DNA from 4 places in the Sphingobium sp. BHU LFT2 genome. Region 2 is predicted to be linked to each of the others. Evidence: predicted binding sites of a transcription regulator. Region 2 holds the regulator's gene; each other region holds the start of a gene.
The links. The regulator LexA, encoded in region 2, represses DNA repair genes until DNA is damaged. The targets are predictions, from matches to a motif close to GTTCCNCNCTTGTTCT.
Positions count from the first base shown of each region.

Region 1: the regulator LexA is predicted to act here: its motif matches at 2,067-2,082, upstream of JQK15_RS04575 (ribonucleoside-diphosphate reductase subunit alpha).
Region 3: the regulator LexA is predicted to act here: its motif matches at 2,473-2,488, upstream of JQK15_RS17920 (ATP-dependent helicase).
Region 4: the regulator LexA is predicted to act here: its motif matches at 2,829-2,844, upstream of JQK15_RS21145 (ImuA family protein).

Region 1 covers NZ_JAFCGW010000001.1:912,779-918,544, forward strand. The annotation lists gene JQK15_RS04570 (hypothetical protein) at 1-86, opposite strand, end outside; gene JQK15_RS04575 (ribonucleoside-diphosphate reductase subunit alpha) at 162-2,048, opposite strand; gene JQK15_RS04580 (glutathione S-transferase family protein) at 2,667-3,323, shown strand; gene JQK15_RS04585 (fumarate hydratase) at 3,425-4,945, shown strand; gene JQK15_RS04590 (hypothetical protein) at 5,055-5,306, shown strand; gene JQK15_RS04595 (TonB-dependent receptor) at 5,393-5,766, opposite strand, start outside.
Region 2 covers NZ_JAFCGW010000011.1:77,796-83,561, forward strand. The annotation lists gene JQK15_RS18605 (chloride channel protein) at 1-71, opposite strand, end outside; gene trpD (anthranilate phosphoribosyltransferase) at 204-1,196, shown strand; gene trpC (indole-3-glycerol phosphate synthase TrpC) at 1,193-1,984, shown strand; gene moaC (cyclic pyranopterin monophosphate synthase MoaC) at 1,981-2,466, shown strand; gene JQK15_RS18625 (molybdopterin molybdotransferase MoeA) at 2,463-3,647, shown strand; gene lexA (transcriptional repressor LexA) at 3,736-4,413, shown strand; gene JQK15_RS18635 (ComEC/Rec2 family competence protein) at 4,404-5,766, opposite strand, start outside.
Region 3 covers NZ_JAFCGW010000010.1:121,594-127,359, forward strand. The annotation lists gene JQK15_RS17920 (ATP-dependent helicase) at 126-2,402, opposite strand; gene JQK15_RS17925 (GFA family protein) at 2,516-2,911, shown strand; gene JQK15_RS17930 (hypothetical protein) at 3,020-3,361, shown strand; gene JQK15_RS17935 (Rrf2 family transcriptional regulator) at 3,318-3,812, opposite strand; gene JQK15_RS17940 (globin domain-containing protein) at 3,920-4,366, shown strand; gene JQK15_RS17945 (hypothetical protein) at 4,383-4,913, opposite strand; gene rsmD (16S rRNA (guanine(966)-N(2))-methyltransferase RsmD) at 4,986-5,540, opposite strand; gene JQK15_RS27490 (pseudouridine synthase) at 5,537-5,766, opposite strand, start outside.
Region 4 covers NZ_JAFCGW010000014.1:65,693-71,458, forward strand. The annotation lists partial or broken gene JQK15_RS21135 (error-prone DNA polymerase) at 1-296, opposite strand, end outside; gene JQK15_RS21140 (DUF6504 family protein) at 293-1,843, opposite strand; gene JQK15_RS21145 (ImuA family protein) at 2,016-2,810, opposite strand; gene JQK15_RS21150 (substrate-binding domain-containing protein) at 3,258-3,842, opposite strand; partial or broken gene JQK15_RS27025 (LysR family transcriptional regulator) at 3,992-4,117, opposite strand; gene JQK15_RS21155 (EthD family reductase) at 4,371-4,670, shown strand; gene JQK15_RS21160 (oxidoreductase) at 4,779-5,588, shown strand; gene JQK15_RS21165 (alpha/beta fold hydrolase) at 5,638-5,766, shown strand, end outside.

The DNA of each region.
Region 1 (5,766 bases), on a different contig from region 2:
CAATAGCTGTAGATTCCGACGCCAATCCCGATCGAGATTAGCGCAAGAAGAGCGATCCTCAGCCCCAAAGGCTTGGTCGCCGTCATGCGATCGTCTCCGTCCCGTCCTTCCGGGCGATGCAACGGCTTTGAACCGCCGCACGTGCCCAGGTCAGACCGGCGTCACTGGCAGGCGAGGCACTCGTCATAGTCGGTGGTCTCGCCGATCTCGAACTTGGGGGCGTCGATCGTGTTGTCCGCTTCCACGCCACCGGCAAAGCCAGCGCGCTGCACCGACTTGGAGCGCAGATAATAGAGCGACTTGATGCCCAGTTCCCAGGCGCGGAAGTGGAGCATCAGCAGATCCCACTTCTCGACATCGGCCGGGATGAACAGGTTCAGCGACTGGGCCTGATCGATATAGGGGGTGCGATCGGCCGCCAGTTCGAGCAGCCAGCGCTGGTCGATCTCGAAGCTGGTCTTGTACACATCCTTTTCTTCCTGGGTCAGGAAGTCGAGATGCTGGACCGAGCCGCCGCGTTCCAGGATCGAGTTCCATACGGCGCTCGAATCCTTGGCCTTTTCGACCAGCAGCTTTTCCAGATAGGGATTCTTCACCGCGAAGCTGCCCGAGAGCGTCTTGTGGGTGTAGATGTTCGCCGGGATCGGCTCGATACAGGCCGAGGTGCCGCCGCAGATGATCGAGATCGACGCGGTCGGCGCGATCGCCATCTTGCAGGAGAAGCGCTCCATAACGCCCTGGTCGGCGGCGTCGGGGCACGGCCCGCGCTCCTGCGCCAGCATCATCGACGCCTCGTTCACCTTGGCATTGATATGCTTGAAGATGCGCAGGTTCCACGACTTGGCCATGGCGCCTTCGAACGGAATGCCGCGTGCCTGCAGGAAGCTGTGGAAGCCCATGACGCCCAGGCCGACCGAGCGTTCGCGGCTGGCGCTATATTTGGCACGCGCCATTTCCGGCGGGGCGCGGTCGATATAGTCCTGCAGCACATTGTCGAGGAAGCGCATGATGTCTTCCGCGAAGGTCGGGTGATCCTTCCACTGATCCCAGGTTTCCAGGTTCATCGAGGAGAGGCAGCAGACCGCCGTGCGATCCTGGCCGAGATGGTCGCGACCCGTCGGCAGGGTGATTTCCGAGCAGAGGTTCGACGTCGAGACCTTGAGTCCCAGGTCGCGGTGATGCTTGGGCATCATCCGGTTCACCGTGTCGGAGAAGACGATATAGGGCTCGCCGGTGGCGAGGCGGACCTCGACCAGCTTCTGGAACAGCGCGCGGGCATCGACGGTGCCGCGCACCGACTGGTCCTTGGGGCTACGCAGGTTGAAATCACTGCCGTCGCGCACCGCTTCCATGAACTCGTCGGTCAGCAGCACGCCATGGTGCAGGTTGAGCGCCTTGCGGTTGAAGTCGCCGCTCGTCTTGCGGATTTCCAGGAACTCCTCGATCTCCGGGTGGGAGACGTCGAGATAGCAGGCGGCCGAGCCGCGACGCAGCGAGCCCTGGCTGATCGCCAAGGTCAGCGAATCCATCACGCGGACGAAGGGGATGATGCCGCTGGTCTTGCCATTGAGGCCAACCGGCTCACCGATGCCGCGCACGCTGCCCCAATAGGTGCCGATGCCGCCGCCGCGCGAGGCGAGCCAGACATTCTCGTTCCAGGTGTTGACGATGCCTTCCAGGCTGTCGTCGACGCTGTTCAGATAGCAGCTGATCGGCAGGCCGCGACCGGTGCCGCCGTTCGACAGCACGGGCGTCGCCGGCATGAACCAGAGCTTGGAGATATAGTCATAGACGCGCTGCGCATGGTCGGCATCGTCCGAATAGGCGGCGGCGACGCGGGCAAACAGATCCTGATAGCTCTCGCCGGGCAGCAGATAGCGATCGTTCAGCGTGTCCTTGCCGAATTCGGTCAGCAGCGCATCGCGCGACGAATCCGTCACGACATGAAAGCGACGCTCATGAATCTTGGACGACGCGGACTCGGTCGCCTTGCCCTTGGCAGCCTTGGGCTCGGCCTTGTCCACCAGATCCTCGATACGCTCGTCCATTACCGTCGCCACGTCGCCGTTTCCACCTTGTTCACTATCTCGAAAGTCCATGCGAGCCCCCGATTGTTCCTGTTCCGTTCGATTCGGTCCAGCGATACCGGGGCGCACCCAGGCATCATAGCATGAACCCGATCGGGCCGGGACAGAAATGGGGTCAACCGATCCGATCGCAAGGACAAAAGCCCCGTATCGCCGGAAGCAGGTCCGACAATGCAATCACAATCTATTGGGTGACCCCCTTGGTCCCGATACCACAGATAGTGCCACAGCCCCGCCGACACGCAAGAGGGTAAATGACAGTTCGGGGACTCGGTTCATCGACGCCTGGATTCGTTTCGTCGCTGACGCGCCACCCCATAGCGCAGCGACGCGCGGACTTCCAAGGGCCTTGGAAAAGACAAGGGGGGCCCATGAAATTAAAAAATAAATTTGCCTTGCCACGCAAATGCGCGCGTCGCGCGATCGGCGACAAAATCATGACATGGGGGCAGAGGCGCGGACGCGACCACAATCTGTTGAATCGCTGCCTTTATCGTCCCCCTGCATATCACCGCGCGATACGCTATGATGATGGGAAGGCGGGCGAATCCGGACGGCTCCGATGATCGGGAGGCAGGCATGATCCTCTATTACCATCCCCTCTCCTCCTATTGCTGGAAGGTGCTGATCGCCTTTCATGAAAATGGCACGCCCTTCACACCGCGCATCCTGGAGGATGAAGCGGCCCTGGCCGAATGGCAGGCGCTCTGGCCGCTCGGCAAATTCCCCGTGCTGCACGACCCGGTGCGCGGCGCGACGATCGCGGAGGCGAGCATCATCGTCGAATATCTGGGCCGGCACGAACCCGGCACCTTCCGCCCGATCCCGGTCGATGGCGACGCGGCGATCGAGGTGCGGCTGATGGACCGGTTGTTCGACAATTATGTGATGGGGCCGATGCAGGCGCTGGTCGCCGACCGGTTGCGCCCCGAGGAGGCGCGCGATCCCCATGGCGTGGCGGCCAATGTGGCGGCGCTGCGCAGCATCTATGCATTGCTGGAGGATCGGCTGGCGGGGCGGAGCTGGGCGGCGGGCGATCATCTGTCGCTGGCCGACTGCGCGGCGGCGCCCTCGCTTTATTATGCCGACAGGATCGTGCCGCTGCGCGCCGGCCATCCGGTGCTGGGCGCCTATCTGAACCGGCTGGAGGCGCGGCCCAGCTTTGCCCGCGTGCTGCGCGAGATGCAGCCCTGGTGGCAGAATTTTCCCTTTGCCGACGGGCCGCTTGCGTCCTGAACCGCAACCCTCTTCTGGACTCATCGTCTCAAAGGCCTATAGCCCCGCCTTGCAGGGACCTGCCGTGCAGAGGCGGGCCGCAAGAATAGGGACCAGGGTAGATGACCGTCATCAAGACCGCCGACCTCATCGAGAGCGTCGCCGACGCACTCCAGTTCATTTCCTACTATCACCCGATGGATTATATCCGGGCACTGGGTAAGGCCTATGAGGCCGAAGCCAATCCGGCGGCGAAGGACGCCATCGCCCAGATCCTGACCAACAGCCGCATGTGCGCCGAAGGCCACCGCCCGATCTGCCAGGACACCGGCATCGTCAACGTGTTCGTGAAGTGGGGCATGGAGTGTCGGCTGGACGATAATAGCCGGTCGATGCAGGAAGTGATCGACGAGGGCGTGCGCCGCGCTTACCTCAACCCGGAAAACCGCCTGCGCGCCTCGATCCTGAAGGATCCGGCTTTCTCGCGCCAGAATACCAAGGACAACACGCCCTGCGTGCTGAACGTGGAAATGGTGCCGGGCAACAAGGTGACGATCGACGTCGCGGCCAAGGGCGGCGGCAGCGAGAACAAGACCAAGTTCAAGATGATGAACCCCAGCGATTCGATCGTCGACTGGGTGCTGGAAATGGTGCCGCAGATGGGCGCGGGCTGGTGCCCGCCGGGCATGCTGGGCATCGGCATCGGTGGCACCGCGGAAAAGGCGGTGGCGCTGGCCAAGGAAAGCCTGATGGACCCGATCGACATGGGCGAGTTGAAGGCACGCGGCCCGCAGAACAAGATCGAGGAACTGCGCATCGAGCTGTTCGACAAGGTCAATGCACTGGGCATCGGCGCGCAGGGCCTGGGCGGCCTCGCCACCGTGCTCGACATCAAGATCCACGACTATCCCTGCCATGCGGCGGGCAAGCCGGTAGCGATGATCCCCAACTGTGCCGCGACCCGCCATGCGCATTTCACCCTCGACGGGTCCGGCCCGGCCTATCTGGAAGCGCCCAAGCTTAGCGAATGGCCGCAGGTCGACTGGAAGCCGAGCAAGGAAGCCATCCGCGTCGACCTCGACACGCTGACGCCGGAACAGGTGCAGGGCTGGAAGCATGGCGACCGCCTGCTGCTGAACGGCAAGATGCTGACCGGCCGCGACGCCGCGCACAAGCGGATCGCTGACATGCTGGAGAAGGGCGAGACCCTGCCGGTCGATTTCAAGGGCCGTGTGATTTACTATGTCGGCCCGGTCGATCCGGTGCGCGACGAAGTGGTGGGCCCGGCCGGCCCCACCACCGCGACGCGCATGGACAAGTTCATGGACATGATGCTGGAACAGGGCCTGGCCGCCTGCGTCGGCAAGGCCGAGCGCGGCCCGGCCGCCACCGACAGCATCGCCAAGCACAAGAGCGCCTATCTGATGGCGGTCGGCGGCGCGGCCTATCTGGTCGCCCGCGCGATCAAGGAAGCCAAGGTCGTGGGCTTCGAGGATCTGGGCATGGAAGCGATCTACGAGTTCACGGTGGAGGACATGCCCGTCACCGTCGCCGTCGATAGCGAAGGCCAGAATGTCCACCGCCTCGCCCCGCTGGTGTGGCAGGAGAAGATCAGACAAGAAAAGCTGCTCGAAGGGGCGTAAGACTGCCCGTCAGCAACTATCTAATTGATACTGATCAAGGCGGCGCGCGAGACGGGAACCCCGTTTCGCGCGCCGCATTATGTCCGGCACCCAAAGCCGGAGTTCATCCATGTCCTTCACGCAGCTCGAACCGCCCTTGCCCGTCATGATCGAAGGCAAGGGCAAAGGCTATGCCTTCGCCGTCATCGACTATGGGCAGGAGCATAATCTGATCTGGGTGACGGGCCTCAGCGACAGCGGAGAAATCTGGTGTGCGCCCAACCCGCTGGTGCGACTGCAGAGCAACTGGACAATGGGGCGCGAGCCGCATCATGAGCCCGACTGGAAGAATGTCACGCTGGCGCCGATCAAGCCGAGCTGACGAAAAAGGCGCGCCATTCCATCGGATGACGCGCCTTTTTCTTTGGCCCCACCCCATGCACAGCATGGGGTGGAATAACCTTAGTCTTACAGCTTGCCGCTCAAGGACACGCCGATGATGCGGGGTTCGTTGAACACCGGCGCCATATAGTTTTCGATCACGCCCTTCATATTCTTCTCGCCCGTGATGTTGCGGGCGAAGGCGGCGATCTCGTACTTGCCGTCCGGGGCGGTGTAGCCGATCTTCAGGCCACCTTCGAAGTCACCCTTCGAATAGAACTCCTTCGTCTTGTAGAGGACGAAGTTGGTGTAGCCCTGGATGTTCCAGTCGGTCGCCGCGAAGATCTTGCCGCCATTGCCCAGCGGCACGTCATAACGAGCCGCGATATTGGCGGTGTATTTCGGCGCGTTGGGCAGCGGGTTGCCGTCGATCTGGGCAAAGACGCCGCGCGCGTTGGTGA
Region 2 (5,766 bases):
TCGCTCTCGCGCAGCCGGCGGCGCTGGCGGATGGCAAGGCTCCAGAACAGGGTCGACCAGGAACGGCGCATGGCTTTCCCGACAACGCCCCTTTGGCCTGCACGTCAAGCCAATTGCCGGACCACGCAACAAAATTCCAATTGGCGGGCAAATAGCATGTCGCCCTCGACTTTCGCGCGCGGCCGGGACTAAAGGCTTGGCCCATGACCCTGTTGCCCGATCCCAACGCGCCCCTGGCCGCCGACGAAGCCGCCCGCGCCTTCGACCTGCTGTTCGACGCCGACCTGTCGGATGAGGCGATCGCCGGCTTCCTCGTCACCATGGCGCGGCGCGGCGAGACCGCGACGGAAATCGCCGCCGCCGCCCGTGCGATGCGCGCCCGGATGATCCCGGTCGACGCCCCCGAAGGCACGATCGACGTCTGCGGCACCGGCGGCGACGGCCATCATACGCTCAACGTCTCCACCGCCGTCAGCCTGGTGGTCGCAGCCGCCGGCGTGCCGGTCGCCAAGCATGGCAATCGCGCTGCCTCGTCCAAGGCGGGTGCCGCCGACACGCTCGAAGCATTGGGTCTCGATCTCGATCGCGCCGCGGCCACGGCGGAAGCCACGCTCAAGGATCTGGGCATCTGCTTCCTGTTCGCACAAAATTATCATCCTGCGCTCAAGCGTCTCGGCCCGATCCGCCGGTCGATCGGCGAACGCACCATCTTCAACCTGATGGGGCCGCTCGCCAATCCCGCCAATGTCCGCCGCCAGCTCGTCGGCATCGCCCGCCCCGCCTATGTCCCCATCTATGCCGATGCGCTGGGCCAGCTGGGGGCCACCCATGCGATGATCGTGTCAGGCGACGAGGGGCTCGATGAACTCTCGCTCGCCGGCGGCAACGACATTGCCGAGGTGACGGCCGACGGCGTGGTCGCGATGCGCCGCCTGACCGCCGCGGACCTCGGCCTCTCGACCCATCCCGTCACCGCCATTCGCGGCGGCGACCCGGCGCATAATGCGGCGGCGCTGCGTGCACTGCTCCAGGGCGAGGCCGGCGCCTATCGCGACGCGGTGCTGCTCAACGCCGCCGCCGCTTTGGTGGTGGCTGACGCTGCCCATGATTTCCAGGAGGGCGTCGAACAGGCCGCCGAAGCGATCGACAACGGCCTTGCCAACGCGCTCCTCAATTGCTGGATTGCCTATCAATGACCAACAAGCTCATCGAAATCTGCGATTTCAAGCGCGAGGATGTCGCCCGCCGCAAGGCCGCGACGACGATCGCGTCGCTCCACGCCCGCGCCAGCGAGCAGACCCCGCCGCGCGGCTTCCGCAAGGCGCTGGACGATGCCGCCCGCTCGGGCTTCGGCCTCATCGCTGAGGTGAAGAAGGCCAGCCCGTCCAAGGGGCTGATCCGGGCCGACTTCGATCCGCCGGCCCATGCGGTGGCCTATGCCGCCGGTGGAGCCGCCTGCCTTTCGGTGCTGACCGATGAACCCTATTTCCAGGGCCATGATGATTATCTGATGGCCGCCCGATCGGTCTGCGCGCTGCCGGTGCTGCGCAAGGATTTCATCGTCGATCCCTGGCAGATCCTCGAAAGCCGGGCGCTCGGCGCCGACGCGATCCTGATCATCGTCGCCGCGCTGGACGACGGCCAGATGCAGGAGATTGAGGACGCCGCGCTCGGCCTTGGCATGGATGCCCTGATCGAAGTGCATGACGAGGCCGAACTGGAGCGCGCGCTCAAGCTCCGTTCGCGCCTGATCGGCGTCAACAACCGCGACCTGCGCGATTTCAGCGTCGATTTCGCCCGCACCTATGAACTGGTCGGCAAGGCGCCGGAGGGCTGCACCTTCGTTGCCGAAAGCGGCCTTGGCTCCCATGCCGACCTCACCGCCATGGCCGATCATGGCGTGCGCTGCTTCCTGGTCGGCGAAACCCTGATGCGCCAGGCCGACGTCGAGGCCGCGACCCGCAACCTGCTGACCGGAGCATGACCGGCCTCACCCATCTTGATGAAGACGGCGCCGCCCGCATGGTCGATGTCTCGGCCAAGGCCGTGACCGCGCGCGAGGCGGTGGCCGCCGGCCGCATCACCATGGCGGCCGACGCCGCACAGGCGATCGCCGCCGGCCTCGTCAAGAAGGGGGATGTGCTGGCCGTCGCCCGCGTCGCCGGCATCATGGCCGCCAAGCGCACCGCCGAACTGATCCCGCTCTGCCATCCGATCCCGCTGAGCGCCGTCACCATCGACTTTACCCTCCACGACGATGGCGTCACCGTCACCGCAACCGCGCGCACCGCCGGCCAGACCGGGGTGGAGATGGAGGCGCTGACCGCCGCGACCGCCGCGCTCCTGACCGTCTATGACATGGCCAAGGCGCTCGATAAGGGCATGATAATCGGCGATGTTCGCCTGCTCGCCAAGCGCGGCGGCAAATCGGGCGACTGGACCGCGCCGGAGAGCAGCGACCGATGAACCTGATGCCGGTCGCGGACGCGCAGGCGCGGCTACTTGCCCTCGCCGATCCGTTGCCGGCCGAACATGTGCCCGTCGCCACCTGTGCCGGTCGCTGGCTCGCCACCGACATCAGCGCGCGCCGCGACCAGCCCTGGGCCGATCTTTCCGCGATGGACGGCTATGCCGTGCGCGCATCCGAAGGCGCCGGACCGTGGCAGCTGGTCGCCACCAGCAGCGCGGGCGACGCCGATATCCCGGCCCTGCAACCGGGCCAGGCTTGCCGCATCTTCACCGGCGCGCCCTTGCCGGCCGGCGCCGATGCGATCCTGATCCAGGAAAATGCCACGCGCGCCGGCGACAAACTGACCGCGCATGACGGCATATTGACGCCCGGCAGGCATGTCCGCCCGCTCGGTTCCGATTTCCGCGCCGGCACGCTGCTGGTCAGCGCAGGCAGCCGCCTCACGCCGGGCCAGATCGCGCTTGCCGTCCTTGGCGGCCATGGCAGCCTGCCCGTCGGCGCCCGGCCCCGCATCGCCCTGCTCTCGACCGGCAATGAACTTGTTCCCCCCGGCGCGCCGACGCCGCCGGGCTATCTCCCCTCGTCCAACGCGCCGATGCTCGCTGCCCTGCTCGCCGCCCTGCCCTGCGACGTGATCGACCTTGGCATCGTGCCCGACGATCTCGCTGCCATGACGCAGGCGCTGGAACAGGCGGCACAGGCCGATATCATCGTCTCGACCGGCGGCGCCTCGGTCGGCGACCATGACTATGTCCGCCCCGCCTTCGCGGCCGCCGGCGGCACGCTCGATTTCTACAAGATCGCGATGCGGCCGGGCAAACCGCTGATGGCCGGGCGCCTGGGGAACGCCACCTTCCTCGGCCTGCCGGGCAATCCGGTCTCCGCCTTCGTCACCGGCACCCTCTTCCTCTGCCCGCTGGTCCGCCATCTCGCCGGATCGCGCGCCCCGCTGCCGCCGGTCGTGCAGGCCCGCCTTGCCGCCCCACTCGGCGCGACGGCGGAACGCGACGATTATCTGCGGGCGTTTCGCGGCGCCGACGGGATCGTCTCGGCCACGTCGCAGGACAGCGCCGCCACCGCCGCCATGGCGCTGGCCGACTGTCTGATCCGTCGCCCGGCCGGCTCAGCCCCCGCCATTGCCGGCGACATGGTCGACATCATCCCGCTAACTGCCTGACCGGCAAAAGCCGCGCATGGCTTAAGGCGCTTGACTTGCCCCTTTCCGTTTCCTATGCGTTCTTCATTCGTTCCATGGAGGACCGCCGATGTTGACGCCCAAGCAGCAGGAATTGCTGAGCTTCATTCAGACCCGGCTGGAAGAAGGCGGCGTGTCCCCTTCGTTCGAGGAGATGAAGGACGCGCTCGATCTGCGCTCCAAGTCCGGCATCCACCGGTTGATCAACGCGCTGGAAGAACGCGGCTTCATCCGTCGCCTGCCCAACCGCGCCCGCGCGCTCGAAGTGCTCAAGCTGCCCGACGCGATGCACCGCGCGCCCGCGCCGGCCATTCCGACGCCCAAGGTATCGGCGCCCGCCGTGCTGTTGCCGACCGCCGCCAATGACGTGATCGAAATCCCGCTGCACGGCCGCATCGCCGCCGGCGTCCCGATCGAGGCGATGGAAAGCCACACCATGCTCTCCGTCCCCGCCGCCTTGCTCGGCTCGGGCGATCATTATGCGCTCGAAGTGTCGGGGGACTCGATGATGGAGGCCGGCATTCTCGACGGCGACTTCGCGCTGATCCAGCGCACCGATGTCGCGCGCGAAGGCCAGATCGTCGTCGCCCTGATCGATGACGCCGAAGCGACGCTCAAATATTTCCGCCGCGAAGGCAGCCGGGTTCGGCTCGATCCCGCCAATGCCGCCTATGAACCGCAGATCTATGATCCGCGCCAGGTCCGCATCCAGGGCAAGCTCGCCGGCCTGCTGCGCCGCTACAACTGATCGGCCGTTCGGGGCCGGCGGCGCACGATCCAGGGATGCGCGTCGCCGGGCCGATGGACGGTGTGAACTTTGCCGCTTTCAAGGCCAATCGACAGGCCGCCGGTGCGCGACAGCAGCCGGCGGTCGATCTTCATCCAGCGCGGCCGGCACCACCAGGGCAGCCCCCGATCGCTGATGACGATATCGGCCGCCGCGCAGTCCCGCTCCAATATTGGTCGGTCCACCAGCATCGCATTGCGCGTCACCAGCAAATGCCAGTCGCGCCCGCCCCGTGGCAACGTCACCGCGCACAGATCGGTCGAACAGCGCGCCTGCTTCATCGTCGCGATCGCCTCCAGCATCCCGTCATAGCCCGCGCTCTCGCTCAGCACGTCGCGGACATAGTCGCCCGCCCCCTCGCGCAGCAGCGCCATCGTCCCCGTCGGTGTCCGCACCGCGACATGCCGCCCATCGCCCGTCACCACGATATCGGGCGGCGCCAGCAGCGCGATGCCGGCCAGGCCGATTGCGATTGGCCCCAACCCCAGCCAGCGCCAGCGACTGCGCCACAGCAGGCACCAAAGGCCTCCCACCACAATGATCGCGAACAGCCCGCCCGGCACCGCCGGCGCCAGCATCACCGCCATCGGGCTCGCCGCCACGCCATGCGCCACCGCCAGCAGCAAAGCGATCGCCTTGCCGGTCAGCCACCAGAAGGGCGCGCCCAGCCCGACCAGATCGAAGCACAGCGCCAGCGCCTCCAGCGGCATGATGACGAAGGTGGTGAGCGGGATCGCGACCAGATTGGCCACCGCGCCCAGCAAACCAGCCTTGTGAAAATGGTAAAGCGCGATCGGCGCCAGCACCAGTTCGATGGCAAGGCCCGTCATCAGCATCGCCGCCACCGTCCGCCCGGCCTTGCGCGGCAAAGGCTCGTCCCGCGTCATCGCGAACGCCTTGAACCGCCGATGCTCGCCCAGCGCCACCAGCGCGACCACTGCGGCAAAGCTCATCTGGAAGCTCGGCCCGATCAGCGCTTCCGGCCAGAAGACCAGCACCACCAGCGCCCCGGTCGCCACCAGCCGCAATGTGATCGCCTCGCGCCCCAGCGCGAGCCCGCCCAGCACCAGCAGCGCCGCGATGCAGGATCGCACCGTCGGCACCTCCGCGCCGGTCAGCAGCGTATAGCCGATCCCCGCTAGCGCGCCGCCGGCCGCCGCGATCAGCATCAGCGGCCAGTCCAGCGCCGCGCGCGGAATCAGCGCCAGCAAGCGCAACAGCAGGAATATCACCGCCCCGATCAGCGCCGTCACATGCAGGCCGCTGATCGAGAGAAGATGGGCAAGGCCACTGCGCCGCATCGCCTCCGCATCC
Region 3 (5,766 bases), on a different contig from region 2:
TATGGCGATCTTTGCCGCTCTAACGGCTGCACTTTATTGGTGGTGGAAACGCAGGAAAGCTGACGTCTGCTAACCACCCTTTTGGGCCATTCCTGCTTTTGCGAATGAGGACGGGGCAACGCCGCTCAGGCCAGCGTGACGAAGCTGTCCATCACCCGCTTGCGGCCGGCGGTTTCGAAGTCGATTTCCAGCTTGTTGCCCTCGATCGCGGCGATCGTGCCATAGCCGAATTTCTGGTGGAAGACGCGCTGGCCGACGGACACATCGTCGCGGCCCTTGTTGCCGAGCGACACGGCGGAGGTGCGGGCTTCGACGATTCGCACCGGCTCGCGGCTGAACTGGCCGCTGGTCTGGGCGCGCTGCCAGCCGGGGCCGCGCGACGAGCCGCGCGCGACATTGGCGAAGGGATCGTCCCGTTCCGACCAGTTGGCGCGCCAGAGCGAGGCGCCGCCGGACATGCTGCTTTCCTCGTCCACATGTTCGGGCGGCAATTCGCCGACGAAGCGGGAGGGGATGCTACTGGTCCACTGGCCATAGATGCGGCGATTGGCGGCGTGGAGGATGGTGCAGCGCTTGCGCGCGCGCGTGATCGCCACATAGGCGAGGCGCCGTTCCTCCTCCAGGCTGTTGAGCCCGCCTTCGTCCAGCGCGCGCTGCGAGGGGAAGATGCCTTCCTCCCAGCCGGCGAGGAAGACATTGTCGAATTCCAGCCCCTTGGCGGCGTGGATGGTCATGATGGTGAGCTTCTGCTCATCCTGCTGCGCCTCATTGTCCATGACCAGGCTGACATGTTCGAGGAAGGCGCCCAGCGTCTCATATTCCTCCATCGCGCGGGTGAGTTCGCTCAGATTTTCGAGGCGCCCGGCGCTCTCGGTCGAGCGTTCGGCCTGGAGCGTGGCGGTATAGCCGCTTTCGTCCAGGATCTGGCGCGCCAGTTCGGCATGGGGCAGTTGTGCGGCGCGATCGCGCCAGCGGGCGAGATCGCCGATGAAGGCGCCGAGCGAACGGCGCGCCTGGGGTGTCAGTTCGTCGGTGTCGAGGATGCGCGCGGCGGCGAGGGCGAGCGGAATGCCCTCCGCGCGCGCCAGACGGTGCAGCTTCTCGACCGCCTTGTCGCCCAGGCCGCGCTTCGGCACGTTGACGATGCGTTCGAAGGCCAGGTCGTCTGCCGGCTGGTTGACGAGGCGCAGATAGGCGAGCGCGTCGCGGATTTCGGCGCGCTCATAGAAGCGGAAGCCGCCGACGATGCGATAGGGCAGGCCGATCTGGATGAAGCGGTCTTCGAACTCGCGGGTCTGGTGCTGGGCGCGGACGAGGATCGCGACCTCGTCCAGCGAGCCGCCGGCGCGGGCGATCGCCTCGATCTCGTCGCCGACGCGGCGGGCTTCTTCCGGCCCGTCCCACACGCCGAGCACGCGCACCTTTTCGCCGACGTCGATGTCGGTCCACAATGTCTTGCCGAGGCGATTGCCATTTTCCGCGATCACCCCGGAGGCGGCGCCCAGGATATGCGGGGTGGAGCGATAATTCTGTTCCAGGCGAACGATCACGGCGCCCGGAAAATCCTTTTCGAACCGCAGGATATTGGCGACTTCTGCGCCGCGCCATGAATAGATGGACTGATCGTCGTCGCCGACGCAGCAGATATTCTTGCGGGTCTGGGCGAGCAGGCGCAGCCAGAGATACTGGCTGGAGTTGGTGTCCTGATATTCGTCCACCATAATATATTTGAAGCGCTGCTGATATTGCTCCAGCACGTCGCGGTGACGCTTCAAGATGGTGAGAGAGTGCAGTAGCAAGTCACCGAAATCGCAAGCATTCACTTCACGCAGGCGGGCCTGGTAGGCGGCATAGAGCTTCTGCCCCTTGCCATGGGCATAGCCCTCCGCCTCACCGGCGCCGACTTCCTCTGGGGTGAGGCCCTTGTTCTTCCACTGGTCGATCAGACCGGCGAGCTGGCGGGCGGGCCAGCGCTTCTCGTCAATCCCCTCGGCCTGGATCAGCTGCTTCATCAGGCGCAACTGGTCGTCGGTGTCGAGGATGGTGAAATTGGACTGGAGGCCCACCAGTTTGGCATGGCGGCGCAGCATCTTGGCGGCGATCGCGTGGAAGGTGCCGAGCCAGGGCATGCCCTCGACCGCCGGGCCGATCATCCGGCCGACGCGCTCGCGCATTTCCCGTGCTGCCTTGTTGGTGAAGGTCACGGCCAGGATTTCCGAGGGCCAGGCGCGCTGGGTCGCGACCAGATGGGCGAGGCGGGCGGTGAGCGCCGCCGTCTTGCCCGTGCCCGCGCCGGCCAGCACCAGCACCGGTCCCTCCGTGGTCAGCACCGCTTCGCGCTGCGGTTCGTTGAGGCCCTTCAGATAGGGCGGGTCATTGGGAGAGGGGGCAGGCACGGTCATGGGCGATCAACTAGGGATGGGCGGTTGCGGGGGCAAGGGCGGATGGCCTTGCAGCGGGACGCAATCTATGAGAACAAAAAGGGAATCACGCAAGATGCGAATGGAGCAAGATGATGGTGACGGGGCGGTGCCAGTGCGGGGCGATCCATTATGCGGCGGAGGGCGAGCCGGTTTACAGCGCGCTGTGCCATTGCAGCGATTGCCGGATGAGCGCGGGCGCGCCGATGGTCGGCTGGGCGTTGTTCGCGCATGACAAGGTGACGATAGAGGGCGATCCGGTCACCTACCAATCGTCGGACAATGCGACCCGCCATTTCTGTGGCACCTGTGGCACCGGGTTGTTCTACACCAACCCGACGGTGTTTCCCGGCATGATCGACATCCAGAGCGCGACGCTGGACGACCAGAGCGCCTTTCCGCCGGCGGTGCATGTCCAATATGCCGAGGCGGCGCCGTGGATGGCGGCGGCGCATGACCTGCCCCGGTTCGATCGATACCCGTCGGACTGAGCGTGCGGCCGGCGTCAGCGGCGGCACGGTTCGTCGCTGACGCGGAACAGGCATGCGGGGCGGCCGGTTTCTCCCTTGCTCGGGGCAAGGAGTAGAAGGACCAACCCGATGAAGATCATCATGATCGCCGGCTTTGCCGCTTTGTCGATGGCGGCGATGCCCGGTCAGGCCGGGGCGCAGGCGATGTCGCCGCCGGCCCAGAACCAGGATCCCAATGCGGCCCAGCCGACCGGCGCGGTGCCGGCCGAGACGGGCATGGTGCCGGCGCCTGCGGACGTGCCGCGCGATCCCGCCGCGCCGGTGGGATCATCATCCAATCCTGTAACCGTCGGCGGCAACATGACGCCGCCGCCGACCGAGGCGAAGGCCTATCCGGTCTGCGGCAAGGGCGTGCAGGATGGCTGCGTCAATCCGGGCGAGGCGAAGAAGAGGATGCGCAGGCCGGGCTGAGATCGTGCTTTGGGTCGGCGGCTGCAGGGCCGGGCAGGGCGGCGATGAGCGCTGCGAGGCCGGTCCGGTCGCGCGCCGCGTCTGCCAGGCTGTAGCCGTCCAGCACCGTCAGGAAGGCGCCGACCGCCTGCGCCAATATGCCTGAAAGGCCGCAGGCGGGACGGATCGCGCAGGACGCGCAATCAGCCATCGCCATGTCCGGCTCGCTATGGCGCACGACCGCGCCGATGCGGATATCGGCAGGATCGGCGGCAAGGCTGAAGCCGCCGCCGCGACCGCGCTGGGTGCGGATGAAGCCAACCTGGCCCAGGCCATGCACCACCTTCATCAGATGATTGCGCGACAGGCCATAGGCGTCGGCAATTTCCGGGATCGTCGCCCGTCCGCCCGGTACGGCGGCGAGATGGATCAGCACGCGCAGCGCATAATCGGTGTGGCGGGTCAATTGCATCGCGCCCTCCTATCCTGCGCGTAGACCGTCTTAAACATATATTCAATTTACATCTTAAAAGATGCATATTAAATGAACCTTATCGAGTCCCCGATAAGGAGCCTGTCATGCGCGAAAATCTGTCCCCCGAAACCATCGCCATCGTGAAGGCGACCGGCCCGGCGCTGCGCCGCCATGGCGTCGAGATCACCACCCGCATGTATGCGCGGCTGTTCGAGGATGCGTCGATCAAGGACATGTTCGATCAGGCGGCGCAGGCCAGCGGCGAGCAGCCGCGCCGGCTGGCGGCGGCGATCCTGGGCTTTGCCGAGAATGTCGACAAGTTGCAGGCGCTGGACGGCGCGATCGCGCGGATGGTGCAGCGCCATGTCGATACCGGTGTGCAGCCGGACCATTATCCCAAGGTGGCGGCCGCGCTGCTGCCGGCGATCCGCGAGGTGCTGGGCGAAGCGGTGGCGACTGATGAAGTGCTGGCCGCCTGGGCGGAAGCTTATACTTTCCTGGCCGATATCCTGATCGGCAGGGAACAGGCGGCCTACGCCGAGGCCGCCTGACCGATCATCTGGCCAATTATCTCGCGGGTGGCGTGCCGACCGCGCCGGTGCCAAAACCGCTCTGCATCACCGGCCGACCGAACTTGTCGACATAGCTGGGCGCTGCGACGCCGGGATGCTGGCCGTCGGCACCGCTGAGGCGGGCATAGACGAGGGCAATGTCGGCAGTGTAGCAGCGCTTGGGCTTGCCCGAGCGGCAGGCGGCCGGATGGGCCGGCGCTTCGGCCGGACGGGCATAGAGCGTTGCCGTCTCCGCACCGCCGATCCGGCTGCTGCGGCCCGTCGCGTCGTGGATTTCGACATAGCGATAGCCATTTTCCCGCGCCAGTTCGGCGGCGCGATAGATGGCGAAGTCGATCGCGATGGCGCTGCCGATATGGCTGACGCCGGCATCGACCTGCCAGAAGCCATCCTTGGTCAGCTTGTCCTTATAGCCGTCGCCCCGGCCGTTCATCGGGCCGTAGAAATAGCGGCTGTCCGCCGGCTGGGCATCGACCGCCACGGCCGTCAGCGTGGCCAGCATGGCAAAGGCATATCGAAAAGGCATGGATCACCCCCCTTGGACCGAAACAGGGTCGGTCTAAGGGGCTGGTCTTAAGGTCCGGTTATTCGCCGATGCTCAGGCTGCGGGCGCGCTATCCTCTGCGCGGAGCAGGGTGAGGCGCGCCTTGCCGACGTCGCGCACGGCGTCGACGATGAACCCCTTGACCGCAACGTCTTCGCGCCGGTCGGTTTCGATGCTGATCCAGGTGGCCGGGCTGGTCCAGCCCAGGCGCGCCAGCTTGTCGAGCGCGACCTGACCCGCGCCGGTGTCATAAGGCGGGTCCATGAAGATGAGGTCGAGCGGCGTCTTCGTCGGGCCGAGCGAGAGCACGCTGGTCTGGCGGATGTCCGGGCGCAGGCCGAGCTTGTCGCCATTGGCGCGGATCGCGTCGATCGCCGCCTTGTCCTGTTCGACGAACAGGCAGGAGCCGGCGCCGCGCGACAGGGCCTCAAAGCCCAGCGCGCCCGAGCCGGCGAAGAAGTCGCCTACGGCCAGTCCCTCGAACGATCCCAGCCGGCTCGCCAGCATCGAGAAAAGCGTCTCGCGGGTGCGGTCGCCGGTGGGACGGGTGGCGTCGCCCTTGGGCGCGACCAGCGGACGGCCGCGCCATTGACCCGAGATAATCCTCATTTCTGTGCTTTCTTCAGGCTGCTGCGGAAGGCGACCAGGTCATGCTGGCGCACTTCCTCGACCGCGCCGCCGGCCAGTTCGCCCAGTTCGAACGGGCCGTAGCTGGTGCGGATCAGGCGATTGACCTTGAGTTCGAAATGTTCGAGCACGCGCCGCACTTCGCGGTTCTTGCCCTCGGTCAGGGTCATTTCGATCCACTGGTTGCGGCCGGTGCGCCGTTCCAGAT
Region 4 (5,766 bases), on a different contig from region 2:
AATCGCGTCAGCCGCGACCAGGCCGCTCGGGTTCGGGGGTAGAGGAGCAATGCGCGCCCGTCAGTGAGATCGACGCGGCTGCCCGGGATCATGCGGACGCCAGTCGCCTTCTGACCTGCCCAGCCGCGCACGACGCCTGCTACAGAATTGCGGTCAGCCAGACCCATGGCGCTATGCCCCAAAAGTGCCGCCGCCGAGAACAGCTCTTCGGGTGACGATGCGCCGCGCAGGAAAGAGAAGTGGCTGGTGACCTGCAGTTCGACATAGGTGGTCGCAGGGATGACGCCGGCGCTCATCCGAACAGCCCATGCATATGCCAGCTCAAGTCGCCGGTGTCAGGATCGACACCATCACCCCGTCGAAACAGCCAGAAGCGTTCGCCGCTCTGGGCTTCAACACGAAAATAGTCGCGGGTCGCCCATCGCTCGCGGTCCGTGCGCCACCACTCGCCATGAATGCGCTCGGGGCCATCGCCCGCTACCACACGATAATTCTGCCGTCGCCAGGTGAAGCGGCGGGGTGGATGATCGGGCATCAGTGCAACGACATTGGACAAAAGTTCAGGCCGGCGCAGCAATCGAACCGGGCGCTTCCATCGGGGCCAGCCCGTGGGCGTCGCAAGGGGTGCGATGCGCCTGGCGGCTCGTTCAGGCACATCACTTTCATGGGAGGTCAGACGAAACAACGCTGTTTCTCCGGCACGCGCGCTGAGTTGATCGATCAGCGGGGCCAGATCGCGTCCCTTGCGAGATGTTTCCAGCAGCGCGCCGATGACTTCAGCGTCAAGCGGCTCGTGATGGGGCACGGCCAGATGCATCGTCTCGATGCCGAGACCGGGTTCCAATTGCGCAAGCCTAAGGCCGAACATGCGTTTGAGGTGCTTGGCATCCCGCGTTGCGCGCGACGCGCCGACCGTCAGGCGCTGCGGCACGCCATCCACCCGCACCGCTATAAGCAACGCCGTGCGCGCGCCAATCCCGCGCTGGAGGAGCATGATCACAAGATCGTCGACAAGATCGGAAATGACCTGCGTGATGCTTTCGGGCGTTCCGATCGGCTCAAGCAGATGACGTGTCACGACGGGCGCTTGTGACGGCACGACCGGGACGATCGGCTCGGCGAGAAGACCGCGCGCCTGATCCAGCCGCTCGACAGTCTTAAGACCCAGTCGCCGGGCAAGTGGTCCGCGCGGCATCGGATAGAGATCAGCGATGCGGTCCAGGCCGAAACGGTTTGCCGAGACCAGCGCCTCTGGTTCAAGGCGCAGCGCGCAAAGCGGCAGATCGGCAAGCGCCTGCGCTTCCTGACCCGCCTCCAGCAACACCATGTCGCTATTGCCAAACCGCGCCAGCGCATGGGCGGCACCGGGCGTGGCAGCGATTGCTACACGGGCCGTCAGACCGAGGCGTTTGAGAAACGCCAGTAAACGGCGACAGAAACGCTCTTCACCGCCGAAAAGATGGGTGGTGCCGGTGAGGTCAAGCCACAGACCATCCTCGCCCGACACGCTTGCAGTCGGCGTCCAGTGACGAGCGGCATGAAGCGCCAGCCGATCAAGCAGCGCGCGATCTGCGTTAGGATCGGCGTCCTTGACCTCAAGATCGGCCACCAGCGCGCGGGCGTGCGCCGCGACCATACCGGGCCGCAGTCCAAGGTCGAGCGCTACGGGGCAGGCTGCAGTTATGACATCGCGCTGCCCCGTACGCAGAACGAGCACGGTCGGGCGTCCCCAAAGGGTTGCCCAGCTAAGAGCAGGCACGGAAGGCACTCGGCCCACTTCATCGGCAGGCATCGCCCTGAACGGATGCTCGGCATGCTCGCTGCGCCGTCCCATCTCGCGCATGGTCGGTCTTTGATGGGCGGGGAGGGCATCGATGTCGGTTTGATTTGGGCGACCGCTGACAACCTCGTCCCGCGCCCACCGCGCGCCCGGCCGCCATCCGCCACCGCGCGGCACCGAGCAAGCGCCCGGATCATCGTCGATGGTTTGCGCCAAGCGCGGTCTCCGGGCCGCGTCAGGCGGCGCGGCTGATCGCGCCATCCCGCGCATCCGCTCGGCGCGGCGCAGCCGCTCGATCGCGAGATGGGGCAGGAACAGCGAGGCGACCCGTGGCATCGCACGCCTCCAGTTCGAGGGAAAAAGGATCGCCGTTACGTTGACGCACAAGTTCAACCTGCCAGCGTGAGCGACCAACGCCCGGCCAGGGCAGCCGCTCGGACGGCACGCAGCCGATCCGCCAGCGCGTCATGGCGGAGGATGGAGAGGCGAGGGGGCAGCGATCACGCATCCGATGGCGACGGTAGAGCAGCATAGGGGTCTGACCGTCCGAGGCTGCTAGCTGCAGCCGACGTGTTGCAGTCATATCCGCTGTCTTTACTTCCGCGATCACGCACGCGAGCGATCCATCGCGCAGCGCATCTTCTGCTATGGCAAGGACATCCACATCCATCCTGCCCTGCGCATAGAGCAGCTTATCTGGTCCAAGCCCGACCTGCTCCAGTCCCACCGCATAAAGATCCAAGGTCGTCATGGCCCAGCAGACGGTCTGATCGCGATCTGCCGCAAACCGCGCCGCTATACCGGCGAGAAACAGCGTGGCGGCGGCATCGTCACTAAGACTTGCTGCCCTGGCAGCAAACTCGTGGAGACCAGAACCGTCAACGCCGCCGGCGGCCAGCTTTTCATCCATTAGATTAATATCAAACGGCAGGCACGGAGCCGACGTTGCGCGCGTTTGCCCCACCGCTTCGCGCAGCTTTGCAATGGGGCTGACCGCCAGCGAGGCGGAAAGGGGCGAGGTGGAGGGCATCGGAACATCGACTCGTATGTTCCCTTTATGTTCCTATTCGAGCTCAGTTTCGTCAAGGCGACAATTTTCCCGCGATAGCGCTTTCTGGACTTGTCTTCCCGCAATCAGTCAGCATGTGCTGAGTCGCGTGCCATCAGATCAACGCGCTCGCGCCGCGATGAAGCGCCAGTCAGCGACTACGGCAAACCGATGCGGTTTCGCGCGACGGGCGTAAACCTCGCTATCCAATATCGCCCGGAGTTCCGCAAAGCTCGACGAAATGTGCGTGATTTTTTTCGTTCCTCGCGCACTATCTCCATGCGGCGCGGCCCGATATATGCGGTGGCCAGACCCGGCGCTATATGGGTGCGCCCTCTCGCCGCCTTTACGGCGATACCATCCGCGCCATCGCGGTAGCACTGATCCTCGCATTTCTTCAGGAAGCTTCCGTTATTCCCAGGCCGCGCATCATGTGGTCGCGTTGACGAGATGGTCCGATACCGTCGGGATGAAGGCGCGAAGACGCTTAAGTCGCCGAAGGTCCCGGTGATACCCCAACCAAATATCTCGCGCTGGCGGCGGCGTGGGTACTTCAAGCCTGCGGATACCGGCAATCTGCTGGCCGACCACGCGGGGCAGGACAGCGATGCCCACACCTTGCCTGCACATGCGTCCCTGGACGTTGCGGTTGTTTGATCGCAGCATCGGTCTCGCATTGGGGTAACTCTCGATGAGCCAAGCAATGTCAGGGAAATGGCCCGTCGACGTGTCATGGGTGATCAGTCGGAAACCGGTCCCATCGCCATATTTGGGATCAGCCGCCTCATCGGCGATGTAGACGCCATATTCGAGCCTGAAGAGCCGCCGCTGAACGACATCGGCAGTGTCGAACGGAACGATACGAAAAGCGATGTCGGCTTCTCGTTGGGCAAGACTGAATTGGCGCGTACCAGTGAGGATCTCGACGTCGACATTGGGGTAGGATTTTGAGAAATCCGCCAGGATAGGCGGGAGAACATAGGCTCCAAACCAGTCCGCCGACGAGATACGCAGCTGCCCTTGAGATCCTGCTCCTGCCCCGCGAGCCGGCGCTGCATGGCCAGGGCGCCTTCCTCCATCTGCTCAGCAAGCGCAATGATCCCATGGCCCTCTTCGGTCAGAACGAGACCGTCTGCCGTGCGCTGAAAGAGCGTGTGACCGACCGCCTGCTCAAGGGCGCGAAGGCGCCTGCCGACGGTCGGATGGCTTGTCTTCAGAGACCGCGCGGCTCTGCCGAGCGTGCCGGATCGCGCGACGGCAAGAAATATTCTGACGTCACTCCATTCCATCGCGACCGCTCACACAAAATTGAACGGGGATAGTACAGTTATGTCAGTTCCAGAACAAATCTAAACGGCTAGATTGATGGCATTGTTTGGAGGTGCTTCCGTAGCTGGATTTCACCCGCCCAATCAGGGCGGCCGCTTGGATGACCTGGCTGTGGGCCCAAGGGATGCTTATCCGGACTAAAGCGAAGAGATTGCCCGAGCCGCGGCAGCACGCAGCGGCCCGCTCCGATTTTTGCATATGAGGATTTCAAAAATGATCACGATGCTGGTGACCTATGCGGGCGATATACACACGCCGTTCGACCGCGATCATTGGATCAACGTGCATTTCCCACTCGTGCGAGACAGTTGGGGACCCTACGGGCTGGTCAGCGCCGGCGGGTTCTTTCCGCAAGGTGATGGCGCCGGGCTGATTGCGGTTGGCGTCGTCAACTTCCACGATGCAGTTGCCATGGAAGCGGCGCTCAATTCGCCGGAGACTGCCCAGATCATGGCTGACGTGGACATCGTCACCGCCCTCAGACCGCAGCGCAGCCTTGTGAAGTTGCTCTAAGCCGCGTCAATTGCGTCGGCGGCTAATCTCTCCAGGTCTGCGTCGGACACCATGATCAGCGAATACTTTGTCTGAAAATATCGGAGAAAAGTTCTGAAAACGTGGCTTATCACGGGCTGTTCAAGCGGCTTTGGCCAGCGTCTCGCCCTGGCTGCTGCCCATCGCGGCGACCGGGTCATCGCGACGGCGCGCAACGTTAGGACGATTGAGGAAATGGCCAAGCCTTTTTGCGGCCGCATGATCACCTTGCCACTCGACGTGACGGATGCGTCCGCGGCCAAGGCAACGGTCGAAGAGGCGGTCAAGACCTTTGGCGGGTTTGACGTGCTCGTGAACAATGCCGGCTACGCATTGTTCGGCGCGATCGAGGAAGGCACGCCCGAGGAGTATCGGCCGATGTTCGAGGTAAACGTCTTTGGTCTGATCGAAACTACGAGAGCCGCTCTACCCGTCCTGCGACGGTCGGGCGGAACAATCGTCAACATGTCATCTAGTGCCGGCATCGAGGGCCGTGGCGGCGGCGGATATTATCACGCCACCAAGTTCGCCGTGGAAGGGATTTCAGAAGCGCTCGCCAGCGAGCTGGAGCCATTGGGCATTCGCGTGCTGATCGTCGAACCCGGGCCGTTTCGTACCGACTTCCTTGGCCGTTCGATCAGCATGGCGGCCAAACCGATGCCGCAATACGCCGCGACGTCGCGCAAGCAATATCGCGACGCCAACAACGGCAATCAAGCGGGTGATCCCCGCAAGGCGATCGCGGTGATCCTGCAAGCGGTTGACGCGGATGACGCCCCGCTGCATCTCCCGCTCGGCCCGGCCGCCCACGCGATTGCCGAGCGTAAGCTGGCGGCTTTTCGCAGTGATATCGACGCTTGGCGCGAGATCACGATTGCCACCGATTTCGACCGGCCCTGAGCATTGGTCGCACTCAGTTAGAACGCCAACATCTCACTGGAGAGCGATTGTGATCCCGACTCTCAAGGGCTTTGCCCAGCAGCTGGTGCCGGTGAATGGCATCAAAATCAATGCCGTCACTGGAGGCTCAGGGCCGCCGATCCTTCTGCTTCACGGCTGGCCGGAAACATGGTGGGAA